DNA from 2 places in the Marinobacterium sp. MBR-109 genome. Region 1 is predicted to be linked to the other one. Evidence: predicted binding sites of a transcription regulator. Region 1 holds the regulator's gene; the other holds the start of a gene.
The links. The regulator FNR, encoded in region 1, switches genes on or off when oxygen is low (the NO sensors DNR and NnrR bind a similar motif). The targets are predictions, from matches to a motif close to TTGATNTANATCAA.
Positions count from the first base shown of each region.

Region 2: a site for FNR is predicted at 1,167-1,180, ahead of ABIE60_RS04525 (TraR/DksA family transcriptional regulator). Genes of this name have one in related genera too.

Region 1 is NZ_JBEPPZ010000004.1:130,812-141,139, forward strand. It holds gene ABIE60_RS07205 (FixH family protein) at 1-132, shown strand, start outside; gene ABIE60_RS07210 (heavy metal translocating P-type ATPase) at 140-2,602, shown strand; gene ccoS (cbb3-type cytochrome oxidase assembly protein CcoS) at 2,602-2,817, shown strand; gene ABIE60_RS07220 (sulfite exporter TauE/SafE family protein) at 2,820-3,488, shown strand; gene hemN (oxygen-independent coproporphyrinogen III oxidase) at 3,558-4,949, shown strand; gene fnr (fumarate/nitrate reduction transcriptional regulator Fnr) at 5,056-5,832, shown strand; gene ABIE60_RS07235 (adenine phosphoribosyltransferase) at 6,055-6,597, shown strand; gene ABIE60_RS07240 (recombination-associated protein RdgC) at 6,679-7,593, shown strand; gene queE (7-carboxy-7-deazaguanine synthase) at 7,580-8,212, shown strand; gene ABIE60_RS07250 (bile acid:sodium symporter family protein) at 8,213-9,094, opposite strand; gene ABIE60_RS07255 (cation diffusion facilitator family transporter) at 9,440-10,328, shown strand, end outside.
Region 2 is NZ_JBEPPZ010000002.1:298,623-305,652, reverse strand. It holds gene ruvA (Holliday junction branch migration protein RuvA) at 1-106, shown strand, start outside; gene ruvB (Holliday junction branch migration DNA helicase RuvB) at 117-1,124, shown strand; gene ABIE60_RS04525 (TraR/DksA family transcriptional regulator) at 1,239-1,595, shown strand; gene ybgC (tol-pal system-associated acyl-CoA thioesterase) at 1,669-2,100, shown strand; gene tolQ (protein TolQ) at 2,100-2,777, shown strand; gene tolR (protein TolR) at 2,788-3,204, shown strand; gene tolA (cell envelope integrity protein TolA) at 3,215-4,114, shown strand; gene tolB (Tol-Pal system beta propeller repeat protein TolB) at 4,108-5,415, shown strand; gene pal (peptidoglycan-associated lipoprotein Pal) at 5,485-6,015, shown strand; gene ybgF (tol-pal system protein YbgF) at 6,015-6,830, shown strand; gene queC (7-cyano-7-deazaguanine synthase QueC) at 6,845-7,030, shown strand, end outside.

The DNA.
Region 1 (10,328 bases):
GGCAGCCTCAGTGCTGGCCTGATCGGCAAGCGTTACCTTTCCCTGTCTCCTGCCGATGAAAGCTGGCAGCTGCGTCAGGAAATCGTACCGCCATACACTGAGCTGCTCAGTTTCACGCTCACTGCACAATGAGTCAGCCATGACCGCACAGCAGCCTCCGGCGCGCACGCCCTGTTATCACTGTGGCCTGCCTGTTCCTCGCGGCAGCCAGTACAGTGTCAGTATTGAGGGCAAACAACGCTCCATGTGCTGCCCGGGCTGCCAGGCGGTTGCACAGACCATCGTCGATGGGGGGCTGGACAATTTCTATCGCCATCGCGATGGTCAGAGCGCCGACAGTGAGCTGATTCGTACCAACAGTGGCAATCGGCGCAAGCAAGAGCTGGAGCTGTATGACAACCCCGATGTACAAGGCAGTTTTGTACACAACGCCGGGGACAGTCAGCGAGAGGCCCTGCTGGTTATTGAGGGCATCACCTGTGCCGCCTGTGTATGGCTGCTGGAAAAGCATCTGACCAGCCAACCCGGCGTTACCGCTGCCAGTGTCAATATGACCACCCACCGTGCACGCATCCGCTGGCACAGTGAAACCACTCGCCTGAGCCACCTGCTGGCAGAAATTGATCGTCTGGGCTACCAGGGCCACCCCTACCAGCCCAACCGCGAGGAGCAATTGCTGGAGCAGGAGCGCAAACGCGCCGTCCGCCGCCTTGGGGTGGCGGGTGTCTGCATGGCACAAACCATGATGCTCGCCGCCGCACTCTATGCAGGTGAACTCAGCCATTCCATGGATGCCCATATCATCACCCTGATGAACTGGGCCAGCATGGTGCTTGCGACACCCGTGGCGTTCTACTCATCCATACCCTTCTATAAAGCTGCCTGGCGCGATCTGCAGACACGCAGTCTGAGCATGGACGTACCGGTCTCGCTGGCGATTCTACTGGCCTATTTTGCCAGTGTCTGGTCAACAGTTTCCGGCAGCGGTGATGTCTATTTCGAGTCGGTCACCATGTTCGCCTTTTTCCTGTTGGTCGGACGCTTCATGGAGATGGCGGCACGCCATCGTACCGGCAGGGCCGGCAACGCACTGCTTGACCTGCTGCCAACCAGCGCCATTCGCCTTGACGGCGATACCGAAACGCTGGTTCCGGCCACTCAACTGCGAACCGGAGACCGGATCTTAGTCAAGTCGGGGCACACCATTCCAGCCGATGGCCGTGTTATCGAGGGACGCAGTTCAGTGGACGAGTCCGCCCTGACCGGTGAGTATCTGCCTCAGTCACGCAGCACGGGCGAGCTGGTCATCGGAGGCACACTCAATATCGAGCACCCGCTTCAGATCGAAGTAACCGAGACCGGCAGTGAAAGCCGTCTGTCCGCCATTGTCCGCATGCTGGACCGCGCCCAGGCTGAGAAGCCGAGTGTTGCACGCATCGCCGATCGTGTTGCCAGCCAATTTGTGGCGGCCACGCTTTTGACGGCGGCAGCCGTGGCGGTATTCTGGTACTTCTACGACCCTGCTCGCGCGTTCTGGGTCACGCTGTCCGTGCTGGTCGTTACTTGCCCCTGTGCCCTTTCACTGGCAACACCTACGGCACTGACTGCTGCAACAGGCACTCTTCGTCAACGGGGCATGCTGATCAGTCGCGGACATGTGCTGGAAAGTTTCGCCACCGCCACCCACATCGTGTTCGACAAGACCGGCACACTCACCGAGGGCAATCTCAACATTGAGGAAATACGCCCTGTCAGCGTGCTCGACAGCCAAACACTGCTGAGCATTGCGGCTGCACTGGAAAGCCGTTCCGAACACCCGATTGCCCGTGCCTTTCGCGCCCACGCTGTTCAGGCTGCTACGGATGTACAGGTGCATGTTGGTCAGGGCCTGAGCGGCACCGTTGAGGGCAAGCGCTATCGAATCGGAAAACCCGGTTTTGTCTGGCCTAACGACACGCCCAAACAACCTGAAAGCAGCGGATTGTGGCTGTTACTGGCGGATGCCGAGCAGCCTCTGGGCTGGTTCCGGCTTGATGATCAGATCCGAGCCGAAGCAACAACAGCACTTGCAGAGCTGCGCGCACTTGGCCTTATACCCCTGATGCTCACGGGCGATGCCTCTGATGCAGCACAAAAAGTCGCATCTCATCTGGGAATTGACCAGGTATTCAGCGGCATGAGTCCGGAGCAAAAACTGTCACACCTGAACCAGCTTAGCCAGCAGGGTGCTGAAATCATCATGGTGGGTGATGGCATCAACGATATTCCCGCACTGGCCGGAGCACGTACGTCGGTCGCCATGGCCAGTGCAACCGACCTGGCCAAGACCAATGCCGATGCCGTCCTGATCGCCAACGACCTGATGCGACTGGCCGACAGTGTACGCATGGCACGCAAGACACGTACAATTATCCGTGAAAACCTGAGCTGGGCGCTGCTTTACAACCTGCTCGCCCTGCCCGCTGCAGCTGCCGGACTGGTGCCGCCCTACTGGGCCGCGATCGGCATGTCCGCCAGTTCACTGGTTGTAGTTGGCAATGCGATGCGACTGAGCCGCCGTCAGGTCGCCGCTCAGCCAACCAATGAGGAAGCGGAACGCTAATGGATATTGTTATCCTGTTAATCCCCATCGCGATCATTCTGGCAGGCTTTGCCATCTGGGCATTTTTCTGGAGTGTGAACAGTGGTCAGTTTGATGATCTGGACTCACCGGCTCATCGCATCCTGTACGATGACGACGATGACCTGATCCCCGAAGATGCACGTCAGAAAAAGGACAAACCCGCACCGGAAGCCCAGGATCAGGATACCCGCTGAGCATGCCTGAATCCGCACTTCTGGCCTCTGCCCTGCTGTTTGGTCTTGCCGGCAGCACCCACTGCATCGGCATGTGCGGTGGAATTGCCGGCAGCCTGGCCCTGAGCGGCGGTGAACGAGGCCTCCGCTTTCAACTGGCTTACAATCTGGGCCGCCTGTTCAGTTACGCCCTGGCGGGCGTTCTGATCGGCCAACTGGGCCAACTGTTCACTCAAACGGCCGAACTGACATTGGTATTGCGTAGCCTTGCAGCACTCATCATGGTGGTGATGGGACTATACATTGCCGGCTGGTGGCAGGGGGCCGCCTACCTGGAGCGGGCCGGCGGTGTTGTATGGCGCCGGCTACAGCCCTTCACACGAACCCTGCTGCCCGCCGACACCCTGCCCAAGGCTCTGCTGCTGGGGGCGTTCTGGGGCTGGTTGCCCTGCGGCCTGGTCTATACGACTCTGCTCTGGGTCGGTACTGTGAGCAACAACAGCCTCACCAGTGCCGGCCTGATGCTGGCATTCGGTGCCGGCACCCTGCCAGCACTGCTCACATCGGCGTTGCTGGCACGCCAATTGAAACAGCTGCTGCAGCGCAGTGGCGTACGACAGGGAGCGGGCCTTCTGGTCATTCTGTTTGGACTGGCAACCCTGCCCTGGACCAGCCTGTTGCACACGCATTGATATCCATCAACTACCGCTCGGCCACTCTTCCCTATAATGCCCGACCGGCCAACAACTAGAGGTACTGAGGTGAATAAAGAGACTACCATCAGCTGGGATATGGACCTGATCAAGCGTTACGATCTGTCCGGCCCACGCTATACCTCGTACCCGACGGCAATCCAGTTCGACTCCGGCCTGAGCCCGGAACAGCTGATCGAAACCGGTCGCTCCACGGCTGACCCGGACGCGCCGCTGTCACTTTATGTGCATATCCCCTTTTGTGCCCACGTCTGTTACTACTGCGCCTGTAACAAGGTCATTACCCGTAACCGCAAGAAGGCTCAGCCCTACCTTGAAACCGTCTATCGCGAAATGGCCAGACTGTCCCAATGGTACCGAGGCGACCGACAGGTCAATCAGCTGCACTGGGGTGGTGGCACCCCCACGTTTATAAGCGATGACCAGATGCGTGAACTGATGCAGGCATTGCGCAGCAACTTCAACTTGCGTGATGATGACAGAGGCGATTACTCGATCGAAATCGACCCGCGAGAAGCCAGTGACCAAACCCTGGCCGTTCTGCGTGAGATCGGCTTCAACCGTATCAGTCTGGGCGTTCAGGATGTGGATGCTCGGGTACAGGAAGCGGTCAACCGCGTCCAGCCTACCGAGATGACCGCCCGAGTACTGCAGCGCTCGCGTGAACTGGGTTTCAAGTCGATCAACATGGACCTGATATACGGCCTGCCGCATCAGAGCGAGGAGAGCTTTGCCAATACGCTCGACACTGTCATTGCCATGAGCCCCGACCGTCTGTCGGTGTTCAACTATGCACATCTTCCGGATCGTTTCCGCTCACAGAAACATATTCGAGCGGAAGATCTGCCCAGCCCCGAGGCCAAGCTCAATATCCTGCAAAACAGCATCAACCGTCTGCTTGAAGCCGGTTATGTTTACATCGGCATGGACCATTTCGCCAAGCCCGATGATGAGCTTGCCATCGCTCAGGCCGAAGGCAAGCTGCACCGCAACTTTCAGGGTTACACCACCCACTCCGATTGCGATCTGGTCGCCATGGGCGTTTCGGCCATCAGTCAGATTGGCGATGTTTACTATCAGAACGAACATGATATCGCCGCCTACAGTCAGGCAGTCGCTCAGCAACAGCATGCCGTAAAACGCGGCGTGACACTGAGCCGTGATGACCATATTCGCCGCGCGGTCATTACGGAATTGATCTGCCAGTTTGAGCTGGATATAGCAGCCGTTGAACAGCGCTTTGATATCCAGTTTGACGCTTACTTCAGTGCCGAGCAGACAGAGCTGCAACAGTTCAGTGCCGATGGCCTGATCGAGTTGTCCGCTGAGTCTATCCGGGTGACGGCGGCAGGTCGCCTGCTGATCAGGCGCATCTGTATGGCATTCGACGCTTATATTCCCAAGCACGAAGCCACACGCAGCTTCTCGCGTATCATCTAAAGTCGAGGCCCGTTAACCGGGCCTGGTGCTTCACCCTCTGGGGTAAATGTTACATAATGCGGGAAAGCCCTCGCAGTGTGACGAACCCAACGATAAGGATGACCCCATGGCCGACTGGAAATCTCAAGGAAAGCTTCACAGCCTGCAGCAGGTTCATTGCAAGACCTGCAGCCTGAGCCCGCTCTGTCTTCCCGTGTCGCTTGACCTGACCGAGATCGACCGGCTCGATGACATCATAGAGAAAAGCCGCCCGCTCAAGAAAGGTGAGCACCTGTTTCATCAGGGCGAGCCCTTCAGCTCCGTATACGCCATCCGGGCCGGCACAATCAAGAGCTACACCCTCACCAATGAGGGTGAAGAGCAGATTACCGGCTTCTACTTCCCGGGGGAGCTGGTCGGCCTGAGCGGTTTTGATGCCGATAATTACCCCATGTCTGCCAAGGTGCTTGAAACAACGACCGTCTGTGAAATTCCGTTCGAGCGTCTGGACGAATTGTCAGGACAGCTGCCTGAGCTGCGCCGGCAGATGCTGCGCAGCATGAGCAAGGAGCTGCGAGATGATCAACAGATGATGCTGCTGTTGTCAAAAAAGAATGCGGAACAGCGTGTCGCAACCTTCCTGCTCAAACTGTCACAGCGTTTCAAGGCACGCGGCTATTCGGCATCCAACTTCCGCCTTTCCATGTCACGCAACGAAATTGGTAATTACCTGGGTCTGGCTGTAGAAACCGTCAGCCGCATCTTCACTCGCTTTCAGAAAATGGAGCTGATGCAGGTAGACGGCAAGGAAGTGGAACTGACCAACCTGGACGAGATGTATCGCCTGTCCGGTGAAGCACGCCAGAACGACTGCTCTCAGCCACAGGAAAACCAGACCAGTTGATGCCATGACAGGTAAAGGAGTATCCGGATCCGTCTGGCCGGCCGTTTACAATCCGGTTTGGGTTTTACACCCATAAAAAAGGCGCCGCTCCTTTCGAAGCCGCGCCTCAAGTTGCACAATGAAGTAGCCATCTCAATGTGTAACCCAACGAAGCCATTACACCCTTAATTCGCCCTCGCAGCATTGAGTTATGTCAATTGAGCGCCTAACCGGGAGATATTTATGTCCTATGATGAGTTTTATGTGAAGTCCGTCATCCGTTCACTGCAGGACTGGCCCGAACCCGGCGTAATTTTTCGCGATGTAACTCCCATTTTCAAAGACCCCAAAGCGATGCGGATGGTGTCGGATGCGTTTATCCAGCGTTATATCGACAGCGATATCACCCATATCGCCTGTATTGACGCCCGTGGCTTCCTGTTTGGGGCGATTCTGGCGCACCAGCTCAACCTGCCGCTGGTACTGGTACGCAAAAAGGGCAAGCTGCCCGGCGAAACCATCCATCAGGAGTACACTCTGGAATATGGTACCGCGGCGGTTGAAATGCAGATCGACTCAGTTGCCTCCGGTGACCGTGTACTGCTGTTCGATGACCTGATCGCCACTGGCGGCACCATCCTGGCCGCCTGCACCCTGATCAAGAAGCTCGGCGCCGAGGTTACCGAGGCAGCCGCCCTGATCGACCTGCCGGATCTACAGGGTTCCACCCGCATTCAGGAGCTGGGCATTCCCGTCTACTCACTGCTCGCCTACGAAGGCTGCTGAGCCCTCCATCTCATGCACCGGGTACGCCTGCCTGGTGCACACTGTTATAATTCATCCCCCTTTTGCATCCCTGGAGATTGCATGCTCTGGTTCCGTAACGCTATTGTCTATCGCTTTGAGCCCACCCCGGGGTTTACCCCCGAGCACCTGAGCGAAGCCCTGTCAGAACATCCATTCACCCCCTGTGGCAGCCAGGAACTGAGTCGCAGTGGCTGGAGTGCGCCGGTCAGTGAAGCTGATGAGATGCTGGTATTCAGCAGCAACGGCTTCATGCTGATCAACCTGCTGCAGGAAGAGCGCATTCTGCCCGGCAGTGTAGTGCGCGAGGCACTGGACGAACGTGTCGCCCTGATTGAGGCGGAACAAAGCCGAAAGGTCTATCGCAAGGAGAAGCTGCAGCTCAAGGATGAAGTCATCCTGGACCTGCTCCCACGCAGCTTTACCCGCCGTCGCCGTACCCACGCCCTGCTGATGCCACAACAGGGCTGGCTGCTGGTGGATGCCTCTTCGCACAAGCGGGCAGAAGACCTGCTCAATCAGCTGCGCCAGGCGCTGGGATCACTTAAGGTACAACTGGTACAGACTCAGGTGCAGGCAGACAAGGTCATGACGACCTGGGTCCAGGGTGAAGCCATGCCGCAGGGCTGGGCACTGGAAGATGAGTGCGAGCTGCGTGACCCGATGACCGAAGGCAGTAAAATCAGCGTCAAGGGCCAGGAGCTGCTGTGTGACGAGATTGCAGCACATATTGGTACCGGAATGCTGGTCAAGCGGCTGGCGCTGGAATGGCAGCAGCAGATCCGGCTGGTCCTGCATGAAGACCTGAGCCTGCACCGCCTGCGTCTGTGTGACGAATACCGTGACCAGCTCGAGGCGGACACGCCTGAGGAAGCGCTCGCCGCCCGTGATACCGAACTGGCTCGCATGGGGCTGGAATATGCACGCCTGCTGCCTGAGCTGATCGAGGCGTTTGGGGGCGAGCATGTACAGCGTTAAGGAGATCTTCTATACGCTGCAGGGAGAGGGTGCTCAAGCAGGACGGGCAGCGGTATTCTGCCGCTTTGCCGGTTGTAACCTCTGGTCCGGCCGGGAGCAGGATCGATCAAAAGCGATTTGTGACTTCTGCGACACGGACTTTGTCGGCGTCGATGGACAAAATGGCGGCAAGTTTGCCAGCGCGGCCGAGCTTGCACAGCGGGTTCGCTCGTTCTGGCCGCAAGCCGCCGGCGGCAAGCCTTACGTTGTCTGCACCGGGGGAGAGCCCGCCCTGCAGCTTGATTCAGATCTGATTGACGCCCTGCATGGCGAGGGTTTTGAAATTGCCATCGAAACCAACGGTACCTGCCCTCTGCCCGAAGGCATCGACTGGGTTTGCGTCAGCCCCAAGGCCGGCAGCGAACTGGTTGTACACAGAGGCAACGAGCTGAAGCTGGTCTACCCACAGCCACTGGCCCAGCCCGAGCGGTTCAGTGAACTGCGCTTTGACCATTTTTACCTACAGCCAATGGATGGCCCTCTGCAAAGCACCAATACCCGCCGCTGCATCGACTACTGCATGGCCCATCCACAGTGGAAGCTGGGCCTGCAGACCCACAAGATCACCGGTATCGACTAGTCATTGAATGCGCTGGCGCACCAGCATCAGGTCACGATTGCGCCAGCCCACCAGCAGCAAGGCCGGCAGCTGCATCAATACCCCGTAGATCAGTGCACTGGCTGACATTTCGGCACTCTGCAGCAACCCCCCCGTCACCAGCAGGGCGGTGCCCGCATTCTGGATCCCCACCTCGATGCTCAGGGTCACCTGCTGGCTCGCCTGCAGCCGCACCAGGCGAGCCAGCAGGTAGCCACTGCCCATTGCCAAAAGTGCCAACAGCAGCGCTGCAGGCCCCACGATGGCGATCAGGGCCGGCAAACGTCCCCAGTTGGCCACCACAATCCCGGCAACGACCACAATCATGAACGCCAGCGACAGCAGCTTTACCGGCCCCTTGACCCGTTGGCTGAAGCCAGGGCTGCGGGCACTGACGAGCATACCCAGCCCTACCGGCAACAGGGTCACCAGCACCAGTTTCATTACCGCTTCAAGTACAGGAAACTTGGGTAACGCCGCATCCCCCTGCCAGTAGCCAAGGGCCAGCAGTGTTAGAAACGGCAGCGAAAAAGGGGTAATCAGGCTGGAAATCGCGGTCAACGACACCGAAAGGGCCGTATCACCCCGTGACAGCAATGTCAGCATGTTGGATGTGGCGCCGCCCGGCGCAAAGGTCAGCACCATCAAGCCAACCGCCAGCAGTGGCGGCAGCTGCAGCACTGTCACCAGAGCCAACCCCAGACACGGCAACAACAGCAGCTGCCCCAGCAATCCGACCATCACGGCTGCGGGCGCCTTGAATACACGCCGGAAGTCGTCGACTCTGAGCGTCATGCCAACCCCCAGCATGACCACAAACAGTGCCATCGGCAAAAACCATTGTGTCATGACAGAGGTTTGCATCAGCGTTCCAGTGAAGGTCGAAATCAAGAGCCACATCTTAGGTTAGACCTGCCCCCGAGGACAATCATCCGCAGAGGTTTTATCCCAATCCCCCACCGTATCTGGGCTGGCCGGGTATACCCACATCTGCTGTGGATAACACTGTGAAAATTTGATTACCAAAAGGCTTCAGCAGGCATGTTCTCTTGCCCTTCTACAGATTGATTAAATTTTAACCAGCTGTATTTACCTATTCATAATCAACATGTTACATAACGCAAGTATTAATTTTCAGAGCCCGGCGCTGGTTCTCCCTCATGGTTGCGGGTATCATCCCCGGCTGTTGGATGAGAGAGCCTCGGACTGATGCAAGAGCAATTGGACATACGCCGCAAGGCGGCCGAAAAGGTCACCATCATTGGTGCTGTTCTGGACACCGTACTCGGTATCCTGAAAATCCTGATCGGTATCGTCGCCAACTCCACGGCGCTGGTTGCCGACGGTATCCACTCACTGTCGGATCTGGTAACCGACTTCATGGTGGTTATTGTACTGCGCTTGTCTCACAAGGCTCCGGACGAGAATCACCCCTGGGGTCATGCTCGTTTTGAAACCGTCGGCACAGTGGCACTCGGCGTAATTCTGGTGGGTGTTGGTGGCGTCATGGCCTACGACAGCCTGCAGCTGCTCTTCAGTGAACAGCCCGCGGTCCTGCCAAGCTGGCCGGCACTCATCGTCGCCGCGCTTTCGATTGTCAGCAAGGAATGGATTTTCCAGTACACGTTCAAAGTGGGCAAGCGTTTGGACTCCGATTTGATCATCGCCAATGCATGGCACAGTCGTACCGATGCACTTTCTTCCATCGTCGTACTGCTGGCGGTTGCCGGCGCCATGGCCGGCATCTGGTGGCTGGACGCCCTTGCAGCTGTTCTGGTTGCGCTGATGGTCGGCAAGATTGGCTGGGATCTGGTTGCCAAAAGCATCACAGAACTGGTCGACACCGCCCTGCCGGAAGAGAAGGTCACCAAACTGCGCGAGCAGGTGCTGGGTGTCGATGGCGTCCTCAACGTACACAGCTTCAAGAGTCGGCGCATGGGCAGTCAAAGCCTGTTGGAAATGCACCTTCAGGTTGCTCCTCACCTCAGTGCGGCGGAAGGACACTTCATCGGCGACAACGTGGTGTGTCAGCTGCAGAGCCGGTTTGATGATATCAGCCACATCATTTTCCATATCGATACCTACGATGATGAAGAGT
Region 2 (7,030 bases), on a different contig from region 1:
GCCGCAGCAGGCCACGCGCGCAATCGAACAGGCAGCGCAAGCTCTGGGTGATGACGCCGTCACCGAAGCGCTGATCCGTCATGCTCTGCGCACGATGGTAGGTTGAGGTACTTGCTATGAGAATCGAAGCGGATCGTTTTATTACGCCCATGGCGGCGCCTGCCGAAGAGGTTCAGGATCGTGCCATTCGTCCCAAGCTGCTCAAGGACTATGAGGGGCAGCCAGTGGTGCGCGAGCAGATGGAGATCTTCATCCATGCAGCGCGCAATCGCAATGAAGCGCTGGACCACACGCTGATTTTTGGCCCTCCCGGTCTGGGCAAGACCACGCTGGCCAATATCATCGCCCATGAAATGGGCGCACAGATTCGCACTACCTCCGGCCCGGTGCTTGAAAAGGCCGGTGATCTGGCTGCACTGCTGACCAATCTGGAAGCCGGTGACGTGCTGTTTATTGATGAGATCCACCGCCTCAGTCCCAACGTGGAAGAGGTGCTCTATCCGGCGATGGAAGACTACCAGCTGGATATCATGATCGGAGAAGGGCCGGCGGCACGCTCCATCAAGCTGGATCTGCCGCCTTTTACGCTGGTGGGAGCCACCACCCGGGCGGGTCTGCTCACTTCGCCTTTGCGTGACCGTTTTGGGATCGTACAGCGGCTCGAGTACTACTCGATTCAGGATCTGACCGGTATCGTGATGCGCTCAGGGCAGCTGTCGGGCACGCATATCGATGAAGAGGGGGCTCGCGAGGTGGCAAGGCGCTCACGCGGCACGCCGCGTATCGCCAACCGATTGCTGCGCCGTGCACGCGATTTTGCCGAGGTGAAGGGCGATGGACGCATTACCAAGGAGATTGCTGACCTGGCATTGAACATGCTCAATGTGGATGAGCGTGGGTTCGATCATATGGATCGACGCCTGCTGCTGGCGATGATCGAGAAGTTCGGTGGCGGACCCGTGGGCATCGACAGTCTTGCGGCCGCAATCAGTGAAGAGCGCGATACCATTGAAGATGTGCTGGAGCCCTACCTGATCCAGCAGGGGTTCATGATGCGCACCCCTCGAGGGCGGGTAGTCACCGACCACGCCTATGTCCACTTCGGGATTGAAAGGCCTGACTGATATCAATAGTTGAATGATGTTTTTCCGCTCAGGTGCAGCTCACTGATAAAGATCAACTCGGTCTCCGGAAGAGCCGTCTAGGATGATGACAGTCCAATAGCGGAGTTCATCACCATGTCGGCCGTACTGAATCATCATGAGCTGGAAGGCTTCTCCGAAGAGCTGCACGAACTGCTCACCTCTGTGCAGGAGGAAGTGCGTGATGAGTTGCATGACATTGAGCATGTACGCCAGCTTCTCAAGGCGACCCCTCCCGGGCAAACCGAAGAGCAGGCGGCGCTGGAGATCGCAAGTCGACTGGATCTCGAGCACCTTCGCCATCATCTTGACGTTATCGCCCGCTGCAATGAAGCGCTGGAGCGAATCAATCGAGGCCACTATGGGCGTTGCCGTCACTGCGGCGAAGCGATCGAACTGAACCGCCTGAGAGCTGATCCGCTCACGGATTGTTGCCTGAGTTGTCAGGAGTAGCAGGCCCCCTCTTGTATTAAAATCTGCGGCTGCTATTGTTGTGTGCCATCTGTAACCTGATCAGGTCGACGGCATGCCGTTTCAGTGGCCCCTACGTGTCTATATCGAAGATACCGACCTGGGTGGTATCGTTTATTACGTCAATTACCTCAAGTTCATGGAACGCGCTCGTACCGAACTGCTGCGGCAGTGTGGTCGTTCTCAGCAGGAGTTAATGGCGGACGATATCATCTTTGTTGTCACCCGTACTGATTGCCGTTATTTGAGCCCTGCACGCCTGGATGATGAACTTCTGGTCGAAGTGAGCATCGAACAGGCGAGCGGGGTGAGGGTGTCTTTCCAACAGCGTATTATCCGCCAGTCGGATGAGCGTCTGTTATGTGAGGCAGACGTGGACGTTGCCTGTGTGCGTGCTTCAGACATGAGGCCTGTGCGATGGCCTTATAACCTGTTCGAATCTATGAAAACTGTCACCAAGTCACTGCCTGCTGCCGAGGAGAAATGATGGAAGGCAAACTGCCAATGTGGAGTCTCGTTGCCAATGCGAGCCTGACTGTTCAATTTATTATGGTGTTGCTGTTTCTGGCTTCCTTTGTATCCTGGGTCATGATTTTTCAGCGCCACCAGGTGCTGCGTAAGGCGCGGCGATCCATGCGCGAGTTCGAGGATCGCTTTTGGTCAGGTGTTGATCTGGCCCAGCTGTTTCGTGACATCAATCAGTCACCGAATACGATCTGCGGCGCAGAAAACATATTTCGTGCTGGCCTGCAGGAGTTTACCCGTCTGACGCAAAAGGCGAATCGCGAGCCGGATGTTGTTATGAATGGCGTGCAGCGAGCCATGCGTGTAGCCATGGCGCGAGAGGAAGAAAAACTGGAGCGTCACCTGCCTTTTCTGGCGACCGTTGGCTCAACAGCGCCCTATATGGGGTTGTTCGGTACCGTCTGGGGGGTAATGAATGCCTTCCGTGGACTCGCGACCGTGCAGCATGCAGCTATTTCGGTGGTCGCGCCCGGCATTGCAGAAGCCCTGATTACCACGGCGATCGGCCTGTTTGCGGCAATCCCGGCGGTGGTGGCCTATAACCGTTTCTCGTCTCAGGCCGAGTCTCTGCTGAGCAACTATGAAACCTTTGCCGATGAGTTTTCCAGCATTCTCTACCGGCGTGTGCACTCCGTCTGAGGTCTGATCTATGGATTGGCGTCCACGCAAACAACGCAAGATCAACGCTGAAATCAATGTTGTCCCCTATATTGAGGTGATGACCGTACTACTGGTTATTTTCATGCTGACTTCGCCGATGTTGACCCAGGGTGTGGATGTGAATCTGCCTCAAGCGGGGGCGGAGCCAGTGGAAACGGAAGACGAAGAGCCTCTGGTGTTGACGGTTGACCGTGAGGGGCAGTACTACATCAATGTAGGAGGGGACGATCGGGTACCCATCAGTCGTGAAGAGGTGGCCAGTCGGGTCGGCAAGGTGCTTGCCAGTGCGCCGCAGAAGCTGCTTCTGGTCAGAGGGGATCGTGATGTTAATTACGATCAAGTGATCCAGTTGATGGTGCTGCTGCAACAGGTTGGGGCTACCAGCGTAGGCCTGGTAACGGAATAGAATAGTGGAGATGCGAAGCTATATTCTGCCGTCCATATTGGCCTTGATTGTCCACGCGGTCGCTTTTTCGCTTATTGCCATGAACTGGGATCGTCCTGCAGAGCCGGTGCGTTCAGCTCCCCGTCATATCCAGGCGGAGATGATAGACCTCAAGGCGCTGGCGCAGCAGCAGGCGGCGCAGGAGCAGATTGCTCGCCAGCAGGCTGAGCAACAGCGCAAGGCTGAAGAGGCCCGCAAGCGCAGTGAGCGCGAGGCTGTTGAGCAGCGTCAGCAGGAACTGGCGCGAAAGCAGGCAGAAGCGGATGCGCGCAAGCGTGAGCAGCAGCAGGCCGAGCAGAAGCGACAGCAAGAGCAGGCACAACAGAAAGCTGCCGAACAGAAGCGCCAGGCTGATCTGGCCGCGCGCAAGAAGGCTGAAGCGGAGGCGGCCAGGCGCAAGGCTCAGGAGCAGGCCAAACGGGAGGCTGAAGCAGCCAAGCGCAAGGCAGAAGCAACAGCCAGGGCTGAAGCTGAGCGCCGCAAGCAGCAGCAACAGGCGGAAGCGGAGCTGCAACGCAAGATGGCGGCAGAGCGTGCGGAGGCTCAGGCCCGTGCTGAGCAGGTTTCTCAGGCGGTGATTGGGGACATACAATCCTATATTCAGGCCGTGCTGCAGGACAGCTGGCGTATTCCGTCAACGGCTCGTAACGGAATGGAAGCAGTTGTCGCGATACACTTTCTGCCCAGTGGCGAGGTGGATCAGGCCTACATCCATACCAGCAGTGGCAATGCTCAGTTCGATAGCTCTGCCGTGCAGGCTGTGCTGAGAGCGCGCAGTTTTCCAAGGGTAGCGGATGTTGATCCGCTGCTGTTTGAACGCCGATTGCGAAAACTTTTAGTCAAATTCAGGCCGGAGGGGCTGAGGTGGTAAGGATCAAGCAACTGTTTGCAGCGTTTACATTGCTGTTCGTCGCACAGCTGGCACAGGCTGAACTCATGGTCGAGGTGACTCAGGGGGTTGAGGCGCCGACCTCCATTGCCGTGGTGCCGTTTGGCAATAATACCGGCTCTGCTCTGGCTGAAGATGTGGCCCGCGTAGTCGGCCAGAACCTGGAACGCAGTGGCTTTTTCAGTTCCATGCCGCGTGACAACATGCTGAGTTTTCCGACCCGTCGTGATGATGTGTATTTCAGGGACTGGCGTGTTTCCAAAATGGATTATGTGGTGATCGGGCGCATCGACTCGGCGCAGGATGGTCAGCTTACCCTGCGTTTTGAATTGTATGATGTGCTGCGCGAGCAGCAGGTACTGGCTGAGCAGGTCAGTGCGACCCCCTCAAGCTTACGTGATGCCGCGCACTATATGGCAGACAGGGTTTTTGAGCAGCTGACGGGCCTGAAGGGCGCCTTTGCGACCAAAATAGTGTACGTCACGGCAGAGCAGCTTGGCGACAACAAGCAGCGCTATCGCCTGCAGTTGGCAGACTGGGATGGTGCCCGGGCGCAGACCATTCTGGAATCTTCGCAGCCCATCATGTCGCCCGCGTGGTCAATGGATGGCAGCAAGCTGGCGTATGTATCCTTTGAAACCGGTCGTCCTGCCATTTATGTGCAATACCTTGCAACCGGCAAGCGTGAGCGCATTCAGTCCTTTCCGGGCCTTAACGGTGCACCTGCCTGGTCACCGGACGGCAACCGGCTGGCATTGGTCCTGTCGCGAGACGGTAATCCCGAGATCTACCTGCTGGACCTGCGCAGTCGTCAGCTGCAACGGCTGACTCAGCATTACGGTATTGATACCGAACCGGCATGGTCGCCGGATGGGCGTTCATTGATTTTTACCTCTGACCGGGGCGGCCAGCCACAGATTTACCGCCTGGGACTTGAGGATCGCAAACTGGAGCGTCTTACCTTTGACGGTAACTACAATGCCAGGGGACGCCTGACTCAGGATGGGCGATTCCTGACCATGGTTCATCGCAGCGGCGGTGGCGGAAATGGTTTTGATATTGCGGTACAGGATTTGAAGTCGGGGCGGCTGGATATACTCACTCGCTCCGGCATGGCCGAGTCACCCAGCATAGCGCCAAACGGCAGTGTGGTTATTTATGCCACACAGGAAGGAACGCGCGGTGTGCTGGCGGCCGCATCACTGGACGGTCGGGTTCAATTCAGAATGCCGGTTGACAGGGGTGATGTACGAGAACCTGCCTGGTCACCCTACTTGCAGTAGGGTGGCGTGGCAGTAAATTGCAACACAATGGCAATACACTCATTTAAACAGTCAAATCGAGGATTTATCATGCGGGTAGTCAATCTGAGCAAAGCGGTTGCCCTGACGGCGGCCATGGTATGGGCTGCAGGTTGCAGCACCACCAGCACTACAACTGACGCAGGCGGCGCGGCAGGTAGTGATACTTCGGCTTCCGGTGCCAGTACTTACGGTACTTCAGGTAGCCGTGTCAGCGGTGCCATTGTGACAGCAGAGGACCTGAAGCAACTGCGTACCGTATTCTACTTCGACTTCGACCAGGCTGTAGTACGCCAGGAAGGGTTCTCCGATCTTGAAGCGCATGCTCGCTACCTGTCCCAGAACCCTTCGGCATCCGTTCGTCTGGAAGGTCATGCTGATGAGCGTGGTACCCGTGAATACAACATGGCACTGGGCGAACGCCGCGCCAAAGCCGTTGAGCGGCTGCTGGTCGTAAATGGTGCAGGTAATTCACAGGTGGAAAGCATCAGCTTCGGCGAAGAAAAGCCGGCGGTTGTTGGTCACTCGGCCGATGCCTGGAGCAAGAACCGCCGTGTTGAACTGATTTACCAGAGTAAGTGATGAAAAGTGCCGCAACAGCCAAGGCTACCGTCCTGCTGGTGCTGGCGTCATCCTGGTCGTATGCGGCCCCGGTGCCGGTGATCGAGATCACCGAGACGCCGGTGGCTTCACGAACGGGAGGCACGCAGTCGTTGCAGGTGCAGAGTACGGGCGGTGTTTCGGTTCAGAATGAGTTGTTGTTCAGTCTGCAGCAGCTTCAGGATGAAGTCAGAATGCTGCGCGGGGCATTGGAAGAGCAGCAGCACAAGCTCGAGCGGCTTGAGCAGCAACAGCGCGAGCGTTATCGGGATATGGATCGTCGTATCAGCCTGCTGATGTCAGCCATGCCTGATGATGCCCTGCTCACTGCTCAAACTGCTTTGGAGCAGTCGCAACCGACGGTGAAAGTGCCGGATGCGGCTGAGAATGCTGCCACGGATACCTCTGCAGAACGCCCTGCTGCAAGTGATACTGCCGCTTACGACAAGGCCTACAGCCATGTGCGTCAGCGTGAGTTTGATCAGGCAGAAAAGGCGTTTGAGCTGTTTCTGAACGATTATCAGAACAGTGCGCTTGTACCCAACGCCTGGTACTGGCTTGGCGAGGTAAAGCTTGCTCAGGGCAAGGTGGAAGCGGCAGGCAGCGCCTTCAACCAGGTGATTACGGGTTATCCGGTTCACGCCAAGGCAGCTGATGCGCTCTACAAACTGGGTGTGCTTGCTGAGCGGGGCGGTGACGGCGCAACAGCCAAAAGCCTGATGCAGAGAGTGCAGAATGAGTACCCGCAATCCTCTGCGGCTGGTCTGGCCCGCAGCTTCCTGTCCAATCAACAGTGACTGGCTTTATCGAAATGAAACAAAGTGAAAAACGTGCGGTTGTGCTGCTTTCGGGTGGCCTTGACTCTGCGACCGCATTGGCAATTGCCCTTGAACAGGGCTACAGCTGCCATGTGCTCAGCTTTGACTACGGTCAGCGTTCAGTGACTGAGTTGAACGCGGCCCGGGCAATTGCAGCTCAGGCGGGTGTCAGCGAGCAT